DNA from 4 places in the Diaphorobacter sp. LR2014-1 genome. Region 3 is predicted to be linked to each of the others. Evidence: predicted binding sites of a transcription regulator. Region 3 holds the regulator's gene; each other region holds the start of a gene.

Region 1 (4,891 bases), on a different contig from region 3:
CTTCGCTGGCCTCGTAGGGCTGGCGCCAGTCGCGCTCGGTATGGCTGGCCGGCACGGGCAGGCCGCGGCGCGCCAGCAGGCGCAGTGCTTCGTCGTAGAGCGAGGGCGCCTCGTAGGCCGTCTGTACCTGGGCCAGGCGATCGGGGTGGTGGGCATGGGGCTGCAGCATGGCGCGGTTCTTGTTGCCCATGGCGAACTCGATGCACCGATACTGGTAGCTCTGGAAACCGCTGGACTGGCCCAGGTACGGGCGCATGGCGGTGTACTCGGGCGGCGTCATGGTGGCCAGCACGTCCCAGGCGTGCACCAGCTGCTCGAGGATCTTGGACACGCGCGCCAGCATCTTGAAAGCGGGCGGCAACTCGTCACGCGCGATATGGGCGATGGCCGCGTGCAGCTCATGCAGCATGAGCTTCATCCACAGCTCGCTGGTCTGGTGCTGCACGATGAACAGCATCTCGTCGTGCGCGGGCGAGAGGGGCTTTTGCGCGCCCAGCACGCTGTCCAGCTGCAGGTAGTCGCCATAGCTCATGTTGTGGCTGAAGTCGAGCTGTGCGCCCTCCTGGCGCACGATGGCTTCGGTGGCGCCGGAGGATGCGCTGGGGTGGTGGGGGCAGGTCATGGTCAGGTCACGGCGTTGAGGTGGTTGAACTCGGGCTTGCGCCATTCGCCGGATTCCAGCACCTGGCGCAGGTGCTGCACGGCATTCCACACGTCTTCAAATCCGACATGCAGCGGCGTGAAGCCAAAGCGCAGGATGTCCAGGTGCTTGCCGCCGTCGCCCTTGCGGAAGTCGCCGACCACGCCGCGCGCGATCAGGGCCTGCACGATGGCGTAGGCCCCGCTGCCGACGCCCTGAACGCCCAGGCCCTCGCCACGTGTCAGGCACACCTGCGAGCCGCGCGCCGCATGATCGCGCGGCGTCGCCAGTCCCAGGCCGTGGTCGGCGCAGTGCTCCTCGACCAGCGCGATGAATAGATCGGTCAGTGCGAGCGACTTGGCGCGCAGCGCCGCCATGCCGCCCAGAGGCTCGGCGGCGGTAAAGATGTCCAGCCCGCACTGCAGGGCCGACAGGCTCACGATGGGCTGCGTGCCGCAGAGGTAGCGTGCGATACCCGGTGCGGGCTGATAGTCGGGCGTGAAGGCGAAGGGTGCGGCATGGCCGAACCAGCCCGACAGCGGCTGCGCAAATGTCGCATCCGGGCGGTCCGCCAGGCGCGGGTGCACCCACACGAAGGCGGGCGCGCCAGGGCCGCCGTTGAGGTACTTGTAGCTGCAGCCCACCGCATAGTCGGCATTGGCGTCCAGCAGGTGCACGGGCACGGCGCCCGCGCTGTGGCACAGGTCCCAGACGCACAGAATGCCGTGGGCGTGCGCCTGCGCGGTCACGGCGGCCATGTCGTGCATGGCGCCGGTGCGGTAGTTCACGTGGGTGAGCAGCAGGACGGCGACCTGGGGCGTCAGCCGCGTGGCGATTTCCTCGGGCTCCACCAGCACCAACTCCAGTCCGTACTCCTGGCACACGGACTGGGCGATGTACAGGTCGGTGGGGAAGTTGCTGCGCTCGCTGACGAGCTGGGTGCGACCGGGATGGTCCGCGCGGGCCACGCGCGCGGCAGCCGACAGCACCTTGTACAGGTTGACCGAGGTGGTGTCGGTGAACACCACCTGGTCCGGCCCTGCACCGATCCAGGGGGCGAACTGGTTGCCCAGGCGCTGCGGCAGGCTGACCCAGCCAGCCTTGTTCCACGAGGTGATGAGGTCCTGTCCCCATTCCTGCTGCACTACTTGGGCCACGCGCGCCGGCGTGGCGCGGGGCAGGGCGCCCAGGGAATTGCCGTCCAGGTAGATCACGCCCTCGGGCAGGCTGAAATGGTCGCGCAGGCTGCGCAGCGGGTCCTGCGCATCGCGTGTGCGGCACTCTTGCAAGGTAGTCATGTGGTTTTTGCTATTAATAAAGTAGCTGTTAGCGCTTGCTGCACGAGCGTTAGAGGCCAAAACGGCTTGATGGTTATGCGCGCGGCGGCAGCGCACGCAGCACGGCGCGCACGGGCGATGCGTCGGCCGTGGTGAGCTTGAGCGGCAGCGCGATGAGTTCGTAGTCGCCCTCGGGCACATCGTCCAGCACCAGGTTCTCCAGCACGCGCAGGCCACGCCGGCGGATCACCTGGTGGCTGGGCAGCGGCTTGCTGTCGGCGGGGTCGATGCTGGCGGTGTCGATGCCCACGAGCACTACGCCGGCGTCGGCCAGGCGCTCGATGGTGTCGGGCGCGTAGGCCGTGAGGCCCGCGTCCCAGCGGTCCACGGGCATGCGGGCGTAGGTGCGCACCAGCACCCGCGGCGGCAAAGTGCCCGTCATTGCATGGGCAATGTGGGTCCATTCGATGAGCGGCCCGCAGTCCAGCGCATGCACCACGCGGCAGGGGCCGATGAAGGCTTCCAGCGGCACGGCGCCGATGGCTGCGCCGTCCGCTGCGTAGTGCAGGGGCGCGTCAGCGTGCGTGCCCACGTGGGGCGAGAGCGTGAGTGCGCTCACGTTCACCGGGCAGCCGGGGCCCAGTGTGGCGCTCCACTGCTGCTGGTAGGGTGTATCGCCCGGGAACACCGGGCTACCCGCATGCACGGGGGCAGAGATGTCCCACAGCGCGGGCGATGGCGTGGAGGTGGCGGTCATGCCGCGCATGCTATGCGCGCCGGAGGGGTGGGTAAATGGTTTATCCCTGATGGGTGACTCATTTGGATAATCCATTCTCACAGAGACATTTTTGGGTTAAATCATGCAAGCCGAGATCGATCGTACCGACCGCCAGCTGCTGCGCGCGCTGCAGGACAACGCCCGCCTGACCTCCGGCGAACTGGCCGAAATGGCGCACCTGTCGCAGTCGCCCTGCTGGCGGCGCGTGAAGCGGCTGGAGGACGCCGGGGTAGTGCGCGGCTACCACGCGCAGCTGGACCGGCGTGCGGTGGGGCTGGGTGTGATGGCTTTCGTGATGGTGGGCATCGACCACCAGACGGAGGCGCTGTCCGTGGCGTTCGAGGAGGCGGTGTGCGCCATTCCCGAAGTGGTGCTGTTCCACGGCATCTCGGGCCCCGCGGACTTCCTGCTGGTGGTCGTGACGACCGACCTGGACGCGTATTCCGAACTGCTGCAGCGGCGCCTGCACCGCCTGCCGGGCGTGCGCCAGGTACAGACTTATTTTTCGCTGCAGGAGTTCAAGGGGCGCATCGGCGGATTGCCCGTGTGAAAGCGGGTCCTGCGGCGTTCAGAGCACCAGCCCGTCCAGTGCCGGCAGATGGTGGCGCTGGCGCGCGCGGTTGCAGGCAGCGCTGCCGGCTTCGAATTCGCGGCAGGGGGAAGGGCGCCACTCGTAGATGCCGCAGGCCGCGCGCTCGCCCACCTGGCCCGTGAGGGCCGCGCAGCGCGGCTGCGCATGGTCCGTGCCGCGCATGCGCGCGGTGTGGTCCGTGACCGGCACCACCAGCCCATCGGGAACGCAGCCGCCCAGCTCCTCCGTCTCGTGCACCGAGAAGTCCACGCGAAAGCTGGCGCAGCAGGCGCCACAGGTCAGGCAGGGGTGAAGAGTGGTCATGGCGTGCGTCGCAGGGGTTGTCATTGTGACGCGCCACAGGTCCTGATGTGCATCAATCCAGCAGCGTGCAGTTCCATTAGAATGAGAATTACTTTTATTCATTGACTGCAATACAACATGCTTCACACGGGGAATGACGCCGCGCAGCCGCGGGGGCTGGACACCTTGCCGCATGGCGTGCCGGCCACGGTTGCCGGGCTGCTGCCGGCGCAGGATGGCCGGTCGCAGGCCATGGTGCTGCGCCTGATGGAGATTGGTTTCCTGCCGGGCGAGCCGGTGCGCGTGATTGCCCGGGGCTTTCCCGCGGCCGACCCCCTGGCCGTTCGCGTGGGCCAGGCCACTTTTGCCCTGCGCCGCCATGAGGCGGCCCTGGTGCAGGTGCGCGTGGATGCGCTGGAGGCCGCGGCATGAGCACGGCGGCATCTCCCCTGCACATCGCGCTGCTGGGCAACCCCAACTGCGGCAAGACGGCGCTGTTCAACGTGCTGACCGGCGCACGCCAGAAGGTGGCCAACTACGCGGGCGTCACCGTGGAGCGCAAGGAAGGCCTGTTCACCACCGCCGGCGGCCGGCGCGTGCGCGTGCTGGACCTGCCCGGCGCCTATAGCCTGCACGCGCAGAGCCTGGACGAGGCCGTCACCCGCGATGTGGTCACCGGCCGCCGCCCAGGAGAGGCCATGCCCGAGCTGCTGGTCTGCGTGACCGATGCCACGCACCTGCGCCTGAACCTGCGCCTGGTGCTGGAGGCGCGCGACCTGGGCCTGCCCATGGTGCTGGTGCTGAACATGAGTGATATGGCGCAGCAGCAGGGCATCCAGATCGACCGCGAAGTCCTGGCGCGCGAACTGGGCCTGCCCGTGGTGACCACCGTGGGCGTGCGCGCCGACGGGGCGCGCGAGCTGCTGCAGTGGCTGGACACGGCCACCCCGCAGGCCGCCCGCGGCGCCGCCGTGGGCACGCAGGCGCCACCGCCCGTCAATGCGCTGGAGGAAGACCGCCCGCAGCGCGTGCAGCAATTGCACCAGGAAGTGCGCCGCATCATGGGGCTGGCCGTGCGCGAGCCCGCGCTGCGCCTGCAGCGCGACGACCGCATCGACGCCGTGGTGCTGCACCCGCTGTGGGGCATGCTGCTGCTGGCAGTGACGCTGTTCCTGATGTTCCAGGCCGTGTTCAGTTGGGCAGAGGTGCCCATGGGCTGGATCGAAGGCGCCACGGCCGCCGTGGCCGAATGGCTGAACGCCCACATGGCCGAGGGGCCGCTGCGCAGCCTGCTGGCCGACGGCGTGATCGCCGGCGCAGGC
Region 2 (4,891 bases), on a different contig from region 3:
CTGAGGATCTCATCGCCCGTGGAGAAATAGGCCACGCGCACCCGGCGGTATACCGTCACTGTTTTTAGACCCAAACTGGCCACCAGACCAATAGCAGCAGGCGCTAGAAGCTCTCCTTTTGATAGCGCTACGCGGCCTTGCATGAGGTCTTCCCCCAGCAGGCGGCGGTTGTCGCCGCGGCGCAGCACGTCGGGTGCGATGCGGATGTGGCCGTCGGGCTCGGCAGTGGTGAACTCCTGCGGCACCACGGTGTCCAGCCCTGCCGGCATGATGGCGCCGGTCATGATCTTCACGCACTCGCCTGCGGCCACGGTGCCGGTCCAGGCGGCGCCGGCAAAGGCTGTGGAGCCGACCGGGCGCAGCACCAGCGGTTGGCCGGGCTGCAGTTGGGCGCCGTCGAAGGCGTAGCCGTCCATGGCCGAATTGTCGTGCGGCGGCACGCTGACGGGCGAGACCACGTCCCGCGCCAGCACGCGGCCCAGGGCGTCGAAGATGCCGACTTCTTCGGTGCTGGTGACGGGCGCGACCAGGCGCTCCAGGAAGGTGTTCACATCGGCGGCACGCAGTGCCTGCGGGTCGTAGCCCTGCAACTCGGCGGCGATCTGGTCAATGGTTTTCATGCGGTATGGGCAAGGAGGGTTGCAGCTCAGCGGTGGCCCAGGCCTTCCAGGGCGTGCAGCTCGGCCAGGGTGTTGGCGTTGTAGAAAGCATACGGGTCGTCTCCCGGCTGGTCGAACGCAACCACGGCGCAGGCGTGCTGTTCGGTCCAGCGGTCGATCTTGCGCCCGCCGCCCTGCGTGAAGCGCACCAGGCTCTCCAGCAGCGTCACGCGCAGCAGGCAAAACACCGGCTGGGTGCGCACGCGCACGGTGCCATCGCGCTCGTCGGCCTCGGGTGCCGCTGCCATGGCAATGTCGGCGCCCTCGCGCATGGCGGCCTGGGCCAGGCGTGCGGCAAGGTCTGGCGGGAACAGCGGTGTGTCGCAGGGCACGGTGAGCAGCCAAGGGGTCTCGCAGCGCTCCAGCCCTGTGAGAAAGCCCGCCAGCGGGCCTGCGTAGTCGGCAAGGCCATCAGGCCACACCGGCACTCCGAATGATTCATAGGCCGCCAGGTTGCGGTTGGCGTTGATCATCACGTCGCCCACCTGCGGCTGCAGCCGCATCAGCGTGTGCAGAGCCAGGGGCAGGCCGCGGAAGTTCTGCAGGCCCTTGTCCACCCCGCCCATGCGGGAGCCGCGGCCGCCGGCGAGGATGAGACCTGTGATGTCGTGGGTGTCGATCATGGGAAAGAAGAAGGGTGGTGAACGGCGCTCCGGGGCGGGTCCCCGCGGCGCGGCGGCGGCTCAGCCGCCGATGTAGCTCATCTCGATGCGCCGCTGGCCGCTGCCCGTCTCGGGTGGCAGGCTGGCACGCAGCTCGGAATAGCGGTCGCCGCGCCCCTGCCAGATGTGGGCGATGGCGGCGCTGATCTGCGCGTCGCTGGCATTGCCGCGCAGCAGGCTGCGCAGGTCCCAGCCTTGCGAGGCAAACAGGCACAGGTACAGCCGACCCTCCATGGACAGGCGCGCGCGGTTGCAGTCGCCGCAGAAGGCCTGCGTGACGCTGCTGATCACGCCCACTTCGCCCAAGCGCGGGTCGTGGCGACCGTCGGGGCCGGCGTAGCCCCAGCGCTTGGCGGTCTCGCCGGGGGACTGCGCGGCCAGCGGCACCAGCGGCAGCTCGGCCTGCAGCCGCGCGATGACTTCGGCGGAGGGCAGCACCTCATCCATGCGCCAGCCGTTGGTGGCGCCCACGTCCATGTATTCGATGAAGCGCAGCGTGATGCCGGTGCCGCGAAAGTGGCGCGCCATCGCCGGGATCTCGTGGTCGTTGGTGCCGCGCTTGACCACCATGTTGACCTTGATGTGCTCCAGGCCCGCCGCCTGCGCGGCCTCGATACCGGCGAGTACGTCGGCCACCGGAAAGTCCACGTCGTTCATGCGGCGGAACACGTCGTCCTGCAGGCTGTCCAGGCTCACGGTGACGCGCCGCAGGCCCGCGGCCTTGAGGGCGCGCGCCTTGCGCGCCAGCAGCGATCCATTGGTGGTCAGCGTGAGGTCGGGCACGCGGCCCTCCAGCGTGCGCAGTTCCGCCAACTGGGCAACCAGGTTCTCCAGGTCCTTGCGCAGCAGCGGCTCGCCGCCGGTGAGGCGGATCTTGCGCACCCCATGCGCCATGCACAGGCGCGCCAGCCGCGTGATCTCTTCAAAGCTCAGCAGGTCGCTGTGCGGCAGGTAGCGGTAGTGCTTGTCGAACACTTCCTTGGGCATGCAGTAGCCGCAGCGGAAGTTGCAGCGGTCCGTCACGCTGATGCGCAGGTCGCGCAAGGGACGGGAGAGCGTGTCCTGCAGCAGTCCGGTAGCGGGTGCCGCGGCCAGGAGCGCAGGGGGCTGCAGCACCTTGCTGCGCTGGTCCACGAGGGGAATGACACGTTCAGCCATGGCGAAATTGTGCCCCATCGGCGTCGTAGGGGTATGGCGGCTGCCCGCTAAATTGATGTTGATCAATTTGCTGTCACGGCAGCGACATGAGGTGCCTTTGACCAGTGTCATAGGGGGCGCGGGAGGGCGATTTGAGAATACGGCGCATGCAGAACCAACGCCCAGTCCCCACCCCTTCCTCCGTCGCCGCCTGCCGGCGCGGCCGCCGCACCGCTGTGCGCGCGCTGGCCACCGTGTTGCTGGTGCCGGCCCTGCCGCTGTCGGCCCAGGCGCGCATGGCCCTGGCCACGGCCATCAACCGCACGGCGCGCTTTCGGGCGCTGTCCCAGCGCACCGCCAAGGTCTACGGCCAGCTGTACCTGAACGTGGGTGCCGCGCGCGCCCGCGATGCGCTGGAACACACCCGCCGGCAGGTGCATTCCGGCTTTGAGGACATGGACCGCCAGAGCTGGCCGCCCGAGGTGGCGCGGCTGCTGGCGGACGTGCGCCGCAACGCGGACCGCCTGGACGCGCTCACGGCCCAGGCGCCGACGAAGGAGGGCTTTCAGGCCGTGTCGGCCCAGGCCGACCAGATGCTGGCTGCCGCCAACACCACCACCGAGGCCCTCGAGCGCCTGGCCCAGGCGCCCACGGCACGCCTGGTCAACACCGCCGGGCGCCAGCGCATGCTGTCGCAGCGCCTGGCCAAGAACTATGAGCTGTTGGCCGCCGGCCTTGACAGCCGCACGGTGCGCGAGCAGATGACGGGCGACGCCGATGAGTTCCAGCGTGCCCTCGCGCAGTTGAACAAGGCGCCCATCTCCCTAGCCGTTCTCGGAAAGAGTTGCTAAGGTAGCCCTGATTGGCCCACAATGCGCCCCAGTCAACGACTGGGGCGCTTCTTTGTCTGAGGTGAAATCGCTTCCAGGAGCGGTTTCGTCCGGCGAATGGCCTTGGCGGTTCCCTCCGACCGCCGCCGGCATCCAGGTCAACCACTGCCGGAACCCTAAGTGCGCCAACTTTGGCGTACCGCCCCACAACGAGTCCAAGCGTGGGGCCGCCGCCCGAAAGCCGGGTGGATACGCACCCGGAGACTACCGCGTTGTCGCCAGCGGTAAGGGTCAACCAAATCTGTTTTGCCACCTTTGCAGGGAAAGCTTTCCCATGCAGAGCAATCTGGCCATCGCGGAAGAGTTATTGCGAATCGGCAGATACCTGGAGCCCCAGCTTCCAACGTGTCCCAACGAGGACTGCGAGCTATTCCGCAAAGCCGAACCTGAACATAGTGGGCGGCACACAAGATTCGGAACTAACGCACACGGCACGCCGCGATTCAAGTGCGGAGCCTGTCGAAAGATATTCGTCTTTGGCGGTCGCTCGACAAAGCGCCAACAGAAAACCCATCCGAACATTGGCATATTCGAGCATCTGATGAATTCGATGCCCTTGCGGCGAATCATCAAGGTGCTGGGAATTTCGCCTGCTATTCTCTACGACCGAATCGACTTTATCCACGAGCAATGCCAGATTTTTGCTGGCGAGCGAGAGCGCGGGCTTCTTGACCGGGAGGACCTCGGCAAGAGGTATATCTCGACCGACCGACAAAAGCTCATTGTCAACTGGTCGGACCGGAAGAGCAGAAAGAACACTGTCCTCCTTTCCATCGCGAGCGCCGACCAAATAACAGGCTACCTGTACGCGGCGAACGTCAACTTCGATGGCGAGATGGATAGTGAGAAGGTCAAGGAGGAGATGACCAAATTCGGCGACCAGCGATTGGCAAAACCCTTTCGACGGTTTGCTCGGGTTTGGTTACCCCAAGACTGGGATGACGCTGCGGTACGGGCTGCCGCGAGCCGTAAGGGCACCCGACGGGCCAGCGAGGAGCCAACTGAGCTGCCTGGGGAGCTGCTCGCGGCTGTCAAGGACACCTATGACGCGGCTCAGGAGCGCGAGGACATCGAGAGCGGCGACGACCCCTCGACGGCGACCAGGGCGCCGGCCAAGGGCATGCTCTTGCACGAGCAGACCGTCATGGCGGCACATATTCAGTTCGTGACGAGATTGCTGCAGAAGGCAGAGAAACTAAGATTCTTCGTTGACCAAGAATCTGGTATTCGGGCTGCAATCTTGGTGAGCGTTCCGGAGCGCGTTCTAAATAGGACCGCAGACGCATTCTACGTAAAGGTCCTCAAGGAATTCACGGTTGACCAGAAGAAGGGGATTGTTGGCGCTGCCAAGCGGCGACTCCGGAAGGTAATGAGTGACGCCGGAGTTGACGAGGAAGAGGCCAGCTTAATCCTGGCCCTGGAAGAGTTAAGCAGCCCAACACTTATTGGCAAGTGGGGCGACCCTTGGTTTCGACATCCAATCGCGGACATGCGAGAGCCACAAAAGGGAGTTTCGTGGCTCACTGATATTGACGAACCCGAG
Region 3 (4,891 bases):
ATCCAGAAGACCATCCACGATGGGCGCATTGGCGTCATGCCTCCCATGGCGGCCGCCGTGGGCTCGCCGGAAGATGTGCGCAACCTCGCCCACTATGTCCTGAGCCTGTCGGGAAGCCCGCATGACTCCCTGAAGGCGTCTCTGGGCAAGTCGAAGTTCACTGCGTGCGCTGCATGCCACGGGATGGACGGCAAGGGCAATGTGGCCCTGGGTGCCCCTAATCTGACGGATGACATCTGGCTGCATGGCTGGGGCGAAGCTGCCATCACCGCTATGATCAACAACGGCAAGACCAACGAGATGCCTGCCCAAACGGGCAAGTTGACCGATGCACAGATCAAGGTGTTGACGGCATACGTCTGGGGTTTGTCCAATAAGGCCGGCGCCCCGCGCTGATGCTCCCTGTGCGGCCGGCTCCCCGTCGAGGGGCGCCGGCCGTTTTGCGTTTTGGAAGTTGCACTTCCTTTTTGAGATTCCACCATGAAGCCAGCCGAAGGTCAGCCCCGTAAGGTGATTCCTATCACGCCAGTGGGGGCCGAAAGTTCGCAGACCGAGGTCATTTCGCTCTATGAGGCGCAAAAGAAAATCTATCCACGCTCGATAAGTGGAGTGTTCGCACGTTGGCGTTGGGCGATGGTGTTTCTGACACAGCTGGTTTTCTATGGCCTGCCATGGCTGGAGTGGGGGCAGCGCCAGATGGTGCTCTTTGACCTCGGAGCACGCCGTTTCTATATTTTTGGTTTGGTGCTTTACCCGCAGGACTTCATTTATCTGACGGGTTTGCTGATTATTTCCGCGCTGTCGCTTTTTCTGTTTACCGCAGTGGCGGGACGCCTGTGGTGCGGCTTCTCCTGTCCCCAGACCGTATACACGGAAATGTTCATGTGGATCGAGCACAAAGTCGAAGGCGACCGCAGTGCCCGTATGCGCCTGGACAATGGTCCGTGGACATTTGAGAAGATCTGGAAAAAATCTGTCAAGCAAGCCATTTGGATTGCGGTCGCATTCTGGACCGGCTTCACCTTCGTGGGCTATTTCGTTCCGATTCGCGAGCTGGGGGGAGAGTTGCTGGCCCTGCAAGGAGGATGGCAGATATTCTGGGTGATCTTCTATGGGTTGGCCACGTACGGCAACGCAGGATTCCTGCGCGAGCAGGTGTGCAAATACATGTGCCCTTATGCGCGTTTCCAAAGCGCAATGTTCGACAGGGACACGCTGGTCGTCTCTTACGATCCTGAGCGCGGCGAGCCTCGCGGGCCCCGTAACAAGACCGTAGATCACAAAGCTGCGGGACTGGGTGACTGCATCGATTGCACGCTGTGTGTCCAGGTCTGCCCAACGGGTATCGATATTCGCAACGGACTGCAATACGAATGCATTGGTTGCGGTCTCTGCGTGGACGCTTGCAATACCGTGATGGATAAGATGAAGTATCCGCGCGGGCTGATTCGCTTCTCGACGCAGAACGGCGTCAAGAACCACTGGACCCAGTCGCAAATGCTCAAACGCGTGCTGCGACCCCGTGTGTTGTTCTATTCAGCGGTGCTGGTGGTGTTGTGCGTCGGCATGCTGGCCAGCTTGGTGGTACGCACCCCGTTGAAGGTGGACATCGTGCGCGACCGCGCTGCGCTCTCGCGCATCGTGGCGGGAGGCAAGCTGGAAAATATCTACCGGCTGCAGATCATGAACGCCACGGAGGGGGCGCAGCGCTACACCATCAGCGCCCACGGCATGGAAGGGCTGGAAGTGGCGTCCGAGACCGCAATTGACATTGGACCGGCGGAATCCCGATGGGTGGTTGTCCGTCTTCAAATTCCGTATGGCTCAGCATCTCCCGGATCGCATACGGTGTATTTCGATATTCAAGCGCAGGGTGATAAAGCCCAAGTGGCAGAGAAATCCGTGTTCCTTGTGCCTCGCTGAAGGCGGTCGTGGAATGCAAATGAACAAGCTGTGCTCATAAATGAGCGAGGAGTTGGTATCGATGTCGAGTAATTCCCCCATGAATCTGGAAGACGCAGGAAAGCCTTGGTGGACGTTTGGCCATGTCTGGCTTGTCATCGCGGGGCCGGTGATAGTCATCATTGCGGGCTTCGTGACCCTCTGGCTGGCCGTGAGCCAACCTGACCCCGTCATCGCGGAAGACTATTACCAACGGGGATTGAACATCAACGAGACCCTGAAGGAGTCTGGGGGCGACATGACGCCTGCCATGAAGGGGCGCAACCATGCAGCTACTCCGCTGGAGGATCAACCGCGCTGACCGGCAGGGCGAGTCCTCTTTGCATGCCGGAGAACAGATGCTAGGCTGTCAACTACACCTGCTAGGAGATGGGCGAATGTGGATGCAACGATTGATGTGGATCGCGTGGCCGGCCTTTTTGATGGCGGGCGTCATGGAAATGGTGGTGTTCGCCTTCGTGGATCCAGAAGCGCTGCAGTGGTTTGATCAACCCCTGCATCTCTCGCGCGAAGGTGTGTATACCATCGCCTTTTTCACGTTCTGGTTCGTACTCATGGCTTCCAGCGCATTGACGACGCTGTTGTCACTCTCGCCCTTTGAGTTGAATCGCTGCCCCGTGCCCAAAGGGGCGCGGCCGGCTGATTGCGCCAAATACGTTTCCTGATCTTTCCGCCCATCAGTTATGAATCAGCAAAAACCCAGGCTTAATGGCAGGCTTGCTGGCTGTTGACAATGCGCTTCAGCGCATCGGTATCGACGATGCGCACATGGCGCTGTTTTACTTCCACAATACCTTCTTCCACGAACTTCGAAAACGTGCGGCTGACGGTTTCCAGTTTCAATCCCAGGTAGCTGCCGATCTCTTCGCGTGTCATGCGCAGCACCAATTCGGATTGTGAGAAACCCCGGGCATGCAAGCGTTGTACGAGATTCAACAGGAATGCGGCAAGGCGTTCCTCGGCACGCATACTCCCCAGCAACAGCATGACCCCATGCTCGCGAACAATCTCGCGGCTCATGATCTTGTGCACATGGTGCTGTAGTGCCGTTACTTCGCGCGACAACTCTTCAATACGATCGAAAGGCATGACGCATACTTCGGCGTCTTCAAGCGCTACCGCATCGCAAGTGTGACGGTCGCTCACGATGCCATCCAGGCCGATGATCTCGCCCGCCATTTGAAAACCTGTCACTTGGTCGCGACCGTCTTCGGTGGCGACACAGGTCTTGAAGAATCCGGTGCGGATAGCAAAAAGGGATGTGAAGGGTTCACCGTTCCGGAAAAGCGTGCCGCCACGCTTGATCTTGCGTCGTACAGCAACAATGTCATCGATGCGCTTGAGTTGCTGGTCGTCCAGACCCACGGGCATGCACAGCTCACGCAGATTGCAGTTTGAGCAGGCAACTTTGATGGTCTGGAGATTCGTATGCATGGGAACCCTGTTCATGGCTTGAGCTTACCTCTGAACGGCTGGGAGACATGGAATGCCGTAGGCCGTTGGACGACTTTGAGCCGAAGTCAAATTGTCGCCACAAGGACCTTATGGGCGCTTGATCAACGTCAAGGACTCATGGGGGACTCTACGGCACAGTGATATGAAAGTGCAAGGAATCCCGTCATGACCGTTGTTACAACAGAGCTCCTGCGTCGCTTTGACGTCCCAGGGCCGCGCTACACCTCTTATCCGACTGCTGATCGTTTTGTCGAGGCTTTTGGCGAGCGGGAATACATCCTTGCGCTGCAGCAGCGTCGCGTGGGTTCGGTAGCCAAGGCGATGCCTTTGTCGCTTTATGTCCACATCCCGTTTTGTGAATCGCTGTGCTATTACTGCGCGTGTAACAAGATCATTACCCGGCATCCAGAGCGGGCAGAGGTCTACTTGCGTTACCTCAGCCGTGAGATCGACCTGCATACGGCGCACTGCGGTGTGGGTCAGCATGTGAGCCAGCTGCATTTCGGCGGAGGCACGCCTACTTTTCTGACGGATGACGGTTTGCGCGAACTGATGGGCATGCTGAGGCGCAGTTTCGTCCTCGTTCCGGGGGGGGAGTACTCCATAGAAGTGGACCCCCGGACCGTGGATGAAGCGCGGCTGGGATTGTTGGCGGAGCTGGGTTTCAATCGCCTGAGCTTTGGCGTGCAGGATTTCGACCCTGAAGTACAAAAGGCCGTGCACCGCATTCAGCCTGCCGAAAAGGTGTTCGCGTTGGTCGATGCGGCTCGCAAGCTCGGGTTTGAATCGGTGAACGTGGATTTGATCTACGGGCTGCCGCGACAGACACCGGAGTCGTTTGATTGCACCTTGGAGCAGGTAGCCGAGCTGCGGCCAGACCGGATCGCGCTGTATGCGTACGCTCACTTGCCAGAACGCTTCAAATCGCAGCGACGCATCATCACGGCCGAGTTGCCCATGGCTTCGGCCAAGGTGTCCATGCTGGCCCGGTCACTTGATGTGTTCCAGGAGGCCGGCTACGTCTACGTGGGCATGGACCATTTTGCGCTGCCAGACGATGCGCTGGCGGTGGCCAAGCGGCAAGGCAGGCTGCACCGCAATTTCCAAGGCTATAGCACGCAGCCCGATTGCGACCTGATTGGTCTGGGCGTTTCTGCCATCGGGCGCGTGGGCGCTACTTATAGCCAAAATGTGAAAACGCTAGACGAGTATTACGACTGCATTAACCAGGGGCATTTGCCTGTGGTGCGCGGGCTGGCGTTGACCAAGGACGACTTAGTGCGCCGCGCAGTCATCATGGCGTTGATGTGCCAAGGTGAATTGCTGTTTGAGCCGTTGGAACAGTCTTGGCTGATTGATTTCCGCAGTTATTTCGATGCGGAATTACAGCAACTGCAAGAAATGGCGGCTCAGGGCTTAGTGAAAATCAGTGATGAGGGCGTTGAAGTCACGCCCATGGGGTGGTATTTCGTGC
Region 4 (4,891 bases), on a different contig from region 3:
CCGCGGCCTCCAGGTTGGTCTTGAAGATGGTGTCGTCGAAGTTGCGCGCGCCCACGTAGCCGCCGGTGTTCACGTCGATGGTGGTCAGCGCCTCGGTCTGGTCCACGATGAGGTAGCCGCCCGACTTGAGCTGCACGCGCCGGCCCAGCGCCAGGGCGATCTCCTCGTCGATGGAATACAGATCGAAGATGGGGCGCTCGCCCTTGTACAGCTGCAGCTTGGCTGCGGCCGCAGGCATGAATTCGTTGCCGAACGCCTTCAGCGCCACGAACTGCTCGCGCGAATCGATGCGTATGCTCTGCGTTTGCTCGCCCGCCAGGTCGCGCAGCACACGCTGCAGCAGGCTCAGGTCCTGGTACAGCAGTGAGGTGGGCGGATGCGTCAGCGCTGCCTGCCGGATGCCTGCCCAGGTCTTGCGCAGGTAGGCGATGTCTTCGGCCAGCTCTTCGTCGCTGGCGTCCTCACCATTGGTGCGCAAAATGAAGCCGCCGCTGCTGCCCGATGCCTGGTCATCCACCAGCTTCTGCAACCGCGTGCGCAAGGCGTCGCGCTCGGCCTGGGGAATCTTCTGCGACACGCCCACGTGGTCGTCCTGCGGCAGGAAGACCAGCAACCGCCCGGCGATGCTGATCTGCGTGGACAGGCGTGCGCCCTTGCTGCCGATGGGGTCCTTGATGACCTGCACCATGAGCGCCTGGCCCTCGAAGACCTGCTTCTCGATGGGCACGGGCGGTTCGTTCTTGCGCGCGAACATCGGCGCCTCGCCGCCTTCCTGGCGGTGCCACACGTCCGCCACGTGCAGAAAGGCCGCACGCTCCAGCCCGATGTCGATGAAGGCCGATTGCATGCCCGGCAGCACGCGCGAGACCTTGCCCAGGTACACGTTGCCGACCAGGCCCCGCTCCAGCGTGCGCTCCACGTGCAGTTCCTGCACGGCGCCGTTTTCGACCACGGCCACGCGCGTTTCCTGCGGCGACCAGTTGATGAGGATGTCTTGTTGCATGGGCTTTTGCCAGATGAGGCGCCCATGATGCCTCAGAACCAGCGCTGCCCGCCGCCCTACCGGCGGCCGGCGCCCGTCACACCATCGTCGCCAGCATGCCCTGCATGAGTTGCGGCTGCAGCGCCACCACGTCGCCCACGATGATGAGCGCCGGCGGACGCACGCGGTGCTGCTGCGCCAGCGCGGGCAGGTCCTGCAGCGTGCCGGTGATGCAGCGCTGCCCGGGCAGCGAGGCTTGCTCCACCAGCGCTGCGGGCGTGCTGTCCGGCAGGCCGTGGCGCACCAGTTCGCGGCAGATGATCGGCAGCGTGCCCACACCCATGTAGATCACCACGGTTTGGCGCGGGCGCGCCAGCGCCTCCCAGTCCAGCGCCACTTCGTTGTCGCCGCGCAGGTGGCCGGTGGCAAACACCAGGGTCGCGGAGTGGTCGCGGTGCGTGAGCGGGATGCCGGCGCAGGCGCCCGCACCCTGCGCGGCCGTGATGCCCGGCACCACGTCGAACGCGATACCGGCCTCGGCCAGCGCCTGTACCTCTTCGCCGCCACGGCCGAAGATGAAGCCATCGCCGCCTTTCAGACGCACCAGGCTGCGCCCGCTGCGCGCCAGGCGCACCATGAGGTCGATGATCGATTCCTGCGGCAGCGTGTGGTGCGAGGACTGCTTGCCCACGTAGATCAGGTCGGCATCCTCAGCCACGTAGCGCAGCACCTCCTTGCCGACCAGGTGGTCGTAGAGCACCAGGCGCGCGCCGCGCAGGGCCTTGACGGCGCGCAGCGTGAGCAACTCAGGGTCGCCCGGGCCTGCGCCCACCAGCGTCACGTGTCCAGGCTTCGGGGGCTGTCCGGACTCTCCTGCTGCGGGTGCCACGGTGAACCAGCGCGCATCTTCAATGAAGCTCATATGGGCCTCTCCTTTGCGGATCATGGGGTGGCTCCATTGTTCAAAGGCTGCACCGTTTGCGTCCTTGAACCAGTTCAAGGACAGCGGCAACACCCGCTGCGACGATGCTCCCACTCGCATGAAGAGGGGATGGACAGCGACCTCGCGAGAGTGGCCGTGGCAGCCGCCAGGGCCCACCCAAGCGCTGATCCGTGACGCAGAGGACCCACAATGACAGCAAAGAGGATTGCCAGGCTGGTCGCATTAGCGGCCGCCACCCTGGTGTCTGCCACCGCTATGGCGCAGGACGCCAAGCCAGTCTCGGAGGCCGAGAAAAACTACCAGGCAGGCGGATCGCCGCTGGCGGAAGTGCCCATGTACCAGAGCACGAACCCCAAGGCACCCAAGATGACGCAGGCCGAGTTCGACCGCGCACGCCAGATTTACTTCGAGCGCTGCGCGGGCTGCCACGGCGTGCTGCGCAAGGGCGCCACGGGCAAGCCGCTCACACCGGACGTGACCCTGCCCAAGGGCACAGACTACCTCAAGGTCTTCATCGCCTACGGCTCGCCTGCCGGCATGCCCAACTGGCAGACGTCCGGCGAATTCGACGAGGCGACCGTGGACCTGATGGCCCGCTACATCCAGCAGGACCCTCCCACACCGCCCGAGTGGAGCCTGGCCGACGCCAAGAACACCTGGAAGGTCATCGTGCCGCCAGACCAGCGTCCCAAGAAGAAGATGAACAAGTACAACTTGGACAACATCTTCTCCACCACGCTGCGCGACACGGGCGAAGTGGCGCTGATCGACGGCGACACCAAGCAGATCATCAACATCGTCAAGACCGGCTACGCGGTGCACATCTCGCGCATGTCGGCTTCGGGGCGTTATCTGTTCGTGATCGGCCGCGATGCCAAGATCAACATGATCGACCTGTGGATGGAAAAGCCCGACAACGTGGCTGAAATCCGCGTGGGCCTGGAAGCACGCTCGGTGGACACCTCCAAGTTCAAGGGCTATGAGGACAAGCTGGCGATCGCCGGTGCATACTGGCCTCCCCAGTACACCATCATGGACGGCAACACCCTGGAGCCCCTGAAGATCGTGTCCACCCGCGGCATGGTCGTCGGCACGCAGGAATACCACCCCGAGCCGCGCGTGGCTTCCATCGTGGCATCGCACTACAAGCCCGAGTTCCTGGTGAACGTGAAGGAAACCGGCAAGACGATGATGGTGGACTACTCCAACCTGAATGCGCTGAAGACCACCGAGATCGGCTCGGCTCCCTTCCTGCATGACGGTGGCTGGGATGCATCCAAGCGCTACTTCATGGTGGCTGCCAACAACAGCAACAAGATTGCTGCGATCGACGCCAAGGACGGCAAGCTGGCCGGTCTGACCGAAGTGGGCAAGATCCCCCACCCCGGCCGCGGCGCCAACTTCACGCACCCCAAGTACGGTCCGGTGTGGGCCACGGGTCACCTGGGCGACGAGACCATCTCGCTGATCGGCACCGACCCGCAGAAGAACAAGCAATACGCCTTCAAGGAAGTGGCCAAGCTCAAGGGCCCGGGCGGCGGAGCGCTGTTCATCAAGACCCATCCCAAGTCCAAGCACCTGTGGTCCGACGCACCGCTGAATCCTGATCCCAAGGTTTCGCAAGCCGTGGTGGTGTTCGACATCAACAACCTGGACAAGGGCTACGTCACGCTGCCGATCGCCGAATGGGCAGGTCTGCCCGATGACGGCGGCGCCAAGCGCGTGACCCAGCCTGAATACAACAAGGCAGGTGACGAAGTGTGGTTCGCCGTGTGGTCGGCCAAGGACAAGCAAAGTGCGCTGGTCGTCGTGGACGACAAGACGCTCAAGCTGAAGTCCGTGATCAAGGACCCGCGCCTGATCACGCCGACCGGCCACTTCAACGTGTACAACACCCAGCACGACGTCTATTGACGCACTTCGAAGGCCAGCCATGTCACGCACCGCGTTCCTGTCCCTGGCCCTGGCATTGGCCGCTTCGGCGGCCGGCGCACAGGGCACGCCCGACCCTGACCGAGCCGCCCAGCTCGTGCGCATGGTGCGGCAGGACTGCGGTTCGTGCCATGGCATGCGCCTGACGGGCGGCCTGGGTCCCGCGCTCACCCGCGAGGCCCTGGCCGGCAAGCCGCCCGAGTATTTGGCTGCCGTCATCACCCACGGCATCCCCGGTACACCCATGCCGCCCTGGAGCGCCATGCTGCAGGGAAGCGAGGCCCTGTGGATCGCCGAACAGCTGGCCAATGGGTTCCCCGAAGAAAACAGGAGGTCCGCCCCATGAAACGGCGTGCCCTGCTCTCCCTTACCGCCAGTGCACCCCTGATTGCCACGGGCTGTGCGGCTCCCTCTTCCACCACCTCCACCTCCGCCGCTCCTGCAGCCACGCTGCAGGGCACGGGCGATCTGGGCGTGGTCATCGAGCGCGCCAAGGGCGCACTCACCCTGATCAACACCAGCCGGCGCGAAGCCGTGGGCCGCGTTACCGGCCTGGGCGACCTGTCGCACGCCTCGGTGGTGTTCTCGCGTGACGAGCGCTTTGCCTACGTCTTCGGCCGCGACGGCGGCCTGACCCAGGTAGACCTGCTCACCCAGCGCATCACGGGCCGTGTAATGCAGGCCGGCAACTCCATCGGTGGCGCCATCAGCGCCGACGGCAGCCTGGTCGTGGCGCAGAACTACACGCCCGGCGGCGTCAAGGTCTTCGACGCCGCCACCCTGGAGTTGCTGGCCGACCTTCCCGCCCACACGGCCAGTGGCGAACGCTCGCGCGTCGTCGGCCTGGCCGACCTGCCGCAGCGCCGGTTCATCTACAGCCTGTTCGACGCGAACGCCATCTGCATCGCCGACTGCTCCAACCCCCGAAAGCCGCAGGTCACCACCATCCCCAACATCGGCCGCCAGCCCTACGACGCGCTGGTCTCGCCCAACGGACGCCACTACATCGCCGGCCTGTTCGGTGAAGACGGCCT

The links. The regulator FNR, encoded in region 3, switches genes on or off when oxygen is low (the NO sensors DNR and NnrR bind a similar motif). The targets are predictions, from matches to a motif close to TTGATNNNNATCAA.
Region 1: BV908_RS19950 (FeoA family protein) is a predicted target of FNR. The motif match lies at 3,633-3,646, and genes of this name have one in related genera.
Region 2: BV908_RS20175 (type IV pili methyl-accepting chemotaxis transducer N-terminal domain-containing protein) is a predicted target of FNR. The motif match lies at 2,532-2,545, and genes of this name have one in related genera.
Region 4: cobA (uroporphyrinogen-III C-methyltransferase) is a predicted target of FNR. The motif match lies at 1,969-1,982, and genes of this name have one in related genera.

What each region holds. Positions count from the first base shown of each region.
Region 1 is NZ_MTBE01000046.1:10,322-15,212, reverse strand. Features, by position in the region: gene kynA (tryptophan 2,3-dioxygenase) at 1-622, opposite strand, end outside; gene kynU (kynureninase) at 625-1,938, opposite strand; gene kynB (arylformamidase) at 2,012-2,674, opposite strand; gene BV908_RS19960 (Lrp/AsnC family transcriptional regulator) at 2,778-3,245, shown strand; gene BV908_RS19955 (YkgJ family cysteine cluster protein) at 3,264-3,590, opposite strand; gene BV908_RS19950 (FeoA family protein) at 3,708-4,001, shown strand; gene BV908_RS19945 (ferrous iron transporter B) at 3,998-4,891, shown strand, end outside.
Region 2 is NZ_MTBE01000048.1:13,530-18,420, forward strand. Features, by position in the region: gene glp (gephyrin-like molybdotransferase Glp) at 1-620, opposite strand, end outside; gene mobA (molybdenum cofactor guanylyltransferase MobA) at 647-1,282, opposite strand; gene moaA (GTP 3',8-cyclase MoaA) at 1,343-2,479, opposite strand; gene BV908_RS20175 (type IV pili methyl-accepting chemotaxis transducer N-terminal domain-containing protein) at 2,626-3,309, shown strand; partial or broken gene BV908_RS20180 (hypothetical protein) at 3,623-4,891, shown strand, end outside.
Region 3 is NZ_MTBE01000003.1:99,327-104,217, reverse strand. Features, by position in the region: gene ccoP (cytochrome-c oxidase, cbb3-type subunit III) at 1-396, shown strand, start outside; gene ccoG (cytochrome c oxidase accessory protein CcoG) at 481-1,923, shown strand; gene BV908_RS03825 (FixH family protein) at 2,003-2,263, shown strand; gene BV908_RS03820 (hypothetical protein) at 2,340-2,627, shown strand; gene fnr (fumarate/nitrate reduction transcriptional regulator Fnr) at 2,668-3,411, opposite strand; gene hemN (oxygen-independent coproporphyrinogen III oxidase) at 3,583-4,891, shown strand, end outside.
Region 4 is NZ_MTBE01000015.1:68,586-73,476, reverse strand. Features, by position in the region: gene rng (ribonuclease G) at 1-1,003, opposite strand, end outside; gene cobA (uroporphyrinogen-III C-methyltransferase) at 1,080-1,904, opposite strand; gene BV908_RS12125 (nitrite reductase) at 2,115-3,839, shown strand; gene BV908_RS12120 (cytochrome c) at 3,859-4,203, shown strand; gene BV908_RS12115 (cytochrome D1 domain-containing protein) at 4,200-4,891, shown strand, end outside.